One region of the Lysinibacillus sp. Bpr_S20 genome, then DNA from elsewhere that is predicted to be linked to it. Evidence: predicted binding sites of a transcription regulator. Region 1 holds the regulator's gene; the other holds the start of a gene.
What was found. Region 1 encodes LexA, which represses DNA repair genes until DNA is damaged. Its sites were predicted from a motif close to CGAACATATGTTCG; they were not measured.
Positions count from the first base shown of each region.

Region 2: MWJ95_RS12880 (carbohydrate kinase) is a predicted target of LexA. The motif match lies at 1,300-1,313, and genes of this name have one in related genera.

Region 1 is NZ_JALNLQ010000010.1:131,493-133,701, forward strand. Features, by position in the region: gene MWJ95_RS20285 (YneB family resolvase-like protein) at 1-655, opposite strand, end outside; gene yneA (cell division suppressor protein YneA) at 652-966, opposite strand; gene lexA (transcriptional repressor LexA) at 1,128-1,745, shown strand.
Region 2 is NZ_JALNLQ010000004.1:389,107-391,315, reverse strand. Features, by position in the region: gene MWJ95_RS12885 (pseudouridine-5'-phosphate glycosidase) at 1-171, opposite strand, end outside; gene MWJ95_RS12880 (carbohydrate kinase) at 176-1,267, opposite strand; gene MWJ95_RS12875 (hypothetical protein) at 1,596-1,754, shown strand; gene MWJ95_RS12870 (MFS transporter) at 1,755-2,209, opposite strand, start outside.

The sequences.
Region 1 (2,209 bases):
CGATTCCCTTTTGATGTTCCCGATATCTCCTATGGACTGTAGCTTTGCTTACATCAAAGCCCAGACCTCTAAGAGTCATAGCAATTTCCTCAAAGGTAAAGCCTCGATTACGCAGGTTGACAATTTCCTCCACAGGTACATCCTTACGTTCCTGACCGTTTGGATTTCCACGGTTAGATAAATTATTTTCAGGGCGATAGCCATTTTCAACGGCACGACGCATACCACGACGTATTTTAGCATTATGGATTCTGCGCTGATACTCTTCAACAATTGCTAAAATTTCTAGGAGCATCGTATCCATTTCATTTAATTGTAAAGGTCCCGCATCTCGCATCGAAAAAACATCCGTTTCAGTTTTCTGCAATAAGTGCAACACTGCCATTCGAGCATTTCCACGTCCTAAACGTGTTTCATCCTGCACAAATAATGCATTTATTTCTTTTTCTTTTATGAAATCGAGCATTTCTAGCAGACCCTCACGTTCTACATCATAGCCGCTATGTTTGTCCTTAAAAACATGTTTAACTACGTAACCTTGTTCTTTAGCATAGCGCATCAACTCATCCTGCTGACGCTCTAACGAGGAATGTTGTGTCTCTTTTTCTGTACTCACACGGCAATAGACAACAGCCGATTGTTGATTATTTATCATTTTTCGTTTCTCGCAATTTCAATTGAATTTATAGGGTAAGGTTGGTCACCTACTACTGGGATTACTATGGATTTACCCGCAATAATTTGTACGTTCGTTAATTCATTTTCCGCCTTTACAAGCTTAATCCATTCATCCGTTTTCATTTTACCACGGTACTGTTCGGCTAACGACCATAAGCTATCACCATGTGCGATTTCAATTTCTGTGTACGTTACATCACCTGGGTCTGTTATAAAAAGGTATGCTGCAAAAAGTAGACAAGCTCCTAATAAAGTTGTAATATGTGGATTTTTCTTTAACCAGTTCATGTTTATAACCCCTTTTCGAGAATGTTTGTTCGGAATATATGTTCTCATAATAATACGAACAAATGTTTTTGTCAAACACTTTTCGAACCTATGTTTGCTTAAGTGTTCGCATTCTGTTATACTATTAATAAGTAGAATGATTAAAAAAGAGGTGAGCAATTATGAAAAAAGTTTCGAAAAGACAAGAGGCCATATTAGAATTCATTAAAGAAGAAGTGCGCTCAAAGGGGTATCCACCATCTGTCCGCGAGATTGGTGAAGCAGTTGGACTTGCTTCAAGCTCAACAGTTCATGGACATTTAGCTCGTTTAGAGCAAAAGGGCTTAATTCGACGCGATCCAACTAAACCCCGTGCAATTGAAATTTTAGAACCTGAGGATTCTATTCAAAAGCAACAAGTTATACATGTCCCACTAGTCGGGAAGGTTACTGCAGGTTCTCCGATAACTGCTGTTGAGAATATCGATGAATATTTCCCGCTACCAGATATTTATGGTACAAGTGAAGATCAATTATTCATGCTAGAAATTATGGGTGAATCAATGATTGAAGCTGGCATCTTAGACGGGGATTTAGTGATTGTTAAACAAAAAGCTACTGCTGATAACGGTGATATTGTCGTAGCAATGACTGAGGAAAATGAGGCAACTGTAAAACGTTTCTTCAAGGAAAAAAATCATTTTCGTTTACAGCCTGAAAATGTAACAATGGAGCCAATTATCGTAGACCAAGTTTCTATTTTGGGACATGTTGTAGGTCTTTATCGTCGTGTACATTAAAAGTATCTCAATATTAAAATATAACAAGAGGATATTATGTTCACAGATGGGCATATTCCTCTTTTTCTTATGTTTTGAGTGCTATTTACACTAAAAAAGAACCCACTTTAAAATGGATTCCTACACTTAGGGTTTATAGCTCATCCACGAAAAGTTGAGGTTGACATTTGTAAAAACGTACTACATGTATATACGTTGATTGGAGTGGAGGCTGGGCGGACTCCTTGGGGATCAGCGATAGGGGAACGAAGGCTCATCGGACGCCCCCAGGAAGCTCTGCGCGAAAGCAAAGCGGCAGCGGCAATGTTTTATCTGTGCGAAAGCGAAGCGACAGCAACAAATGTTTTCTGTAGCAAAAGCAAAGCGGCAGCTACAAATGTTTTATCTGTGCGAAAGCAAAGCGGCAGCTACAAATGTTTTATCTGTGCGAAAGCAAAGCGGCAGCTACAAAGCGCCCAGCCGGA
Region 2 (2,209 bases), on a different contig from region 1:
TGCTGGTACTCCACCATTATCACGAACAATTTGTTCTACTTCACGTGCAGTTTGAACATTTTGTGGATATGGCATTCCGTGGGAAATAATTGTTGATTCTAATGCTACGATTGGTAAGCCTTTCGCTTGTCCTGCTTTTACCTCTTCTGATAATACGATGAATTCTTTCATGTTGTTATTCCTCCATTTCACTGTTTAACAAATCAACTGATAATTCAGGTCTTACTGTATATGGAGATGCAAGCGTATTTTTGGCATTCGTTAAGCCTGCATCAATACATGTTGCAAAGGATTGCTCAGTAAGCCAGCTATGGATCACAGCACTGACAAAGGCATCTCCTGCACCTGTTACATCTTCAATTTTTTCAATAGCTTTAGCTGCAAAGTGACTTGGCTTCGTTGTAGTGGACGCTGCATACACACCCTTGCTACCCGCAGTAATTATTACCTGTTCAGCACCTAATGTAAGAAGTTGCTGTAAAGCCTTTTCATAATGCGCAGAGTTATGGATTTTATGACCAACAATCGTCTCTGCTTCATCTGTATTACAAATAAACCATGTAACTCCTTGCAATGTATCCGGTAATCGATTCATTTTTGGCGAAGATACCGGTACGATGACAAATGGTATGTCACGTGCAATCGCAACCTGCTGTATGTATGCCACGGTTTCCTTTGGACAATTTAAGTCCATAATAAAGCAGCCTGCATTCATCAGCATGGCCTCATGTTTTTTCAGCAAACTTGGCAATAAAAGCTCATACACTTCCATATTTGCTACAGCTAATGCTAACTCGCCCTGCTCATCCATTATCGCAGTATAGGAACCAGTCGAAGCATCTGGTAGCTGTTCCACATAGCGTAAATTCATAAATGGCTCTGAAGCTTCCTGGATCACTTGCCAATCAGCATCTTTGCCAGCAGTAGTCAACAATGTTACTTGATGATTTAATCTGCCTAAGTTTTCAGCGATATTTCGCCCAACACCACCTACACTAAATGAAGAGCTAACAGGATTAGATGTACCGAATTGGACATTACCCTTTACATGAAACTTTCGGTCAAGATTGGCTCCACCGATACAAATGATTTCATTCTCCTCAGGTAAAATATAAGCACGACCGACGATTTTCCCCTGCTTCGTTAAGCTCGACACTAAATTAGCAAGCACCGGTCGAGACAGATTCATCTTATCTGCCATCTCTTGCTGAGACATAAACGGATTCTGACGAATTAATGCAAGGACCGCCTGTTCTCTTTCATTCATAGCATCACCTTTTGTTATATTTGTTTACATTATAAACTTTTGTTTGAATGATGTCAAAAAAATTTTTTAAAAAAGTTGAAGCCGCTATGTTATTGGCTTCAACTTCAATGTTGTTGTGCAAAGTTCAGGTTTTTGCGGCGTTCTTCGCTTGGTTGGCGGCGCATTTTTGTGGTTTGGCGGCGTTCTTTGCTTGCTTGGCGGCGCATTTTTATAGTTTGGCGGCGAAACTCACACTTTTAGCGGCGAAGTCCAATATAAGCTGGACTAATGTTTTCTGTGCGAAAGCGAAACAACAACAAAAGCAGCGAAAGCAACTCGGTGCTCCGAAATGCCAATCGCTGATAAATTGCTGGGTATCGCTGATAACATCATGAACACCGCTGATAACATCACGGAAACCGCTGATAAATTGCCAGGTATCGCTGATAACATCATGATCATCGCTGATAAATTGCCGACAACCGACGATAGCATCAAGAATTCTTGATTATCGAGTATTAGCTTGATGAGGCGGTTGTTTTTTCACGATGATGACAAATAAGCTTGCCAATGCACAGAACATACCTGCAAGGAAAAAGGCCCAAGTATAGGAATCGAAAAATTTGTAAATAAGGCCTCCACCATAAGCAGCAACTGCCGCTCCTGCTTGATGTGAAGCAAAAATCCACCCATAAATAATGCCACTTTTGTTTGTACCGAAAATTTGTCTAGAAATACTAATCGTTGGAGGCACTGTAGCGATCCAATCTAATCCGTAAAAAATTGTAAAGATTGTCAGTAAAGTGAACGACCCTTGCATTAATGCATACGGGAGTAAAAGCAAAGACATTCCTCTTAAAAGGTAATACCAAAACAATAACCATCGATTATCAAAACGGTCAGACAACCACCCAGATAAAGTCGTGCCTACAAGATTAAACACGCCCATAAAAGAAAGAAAGG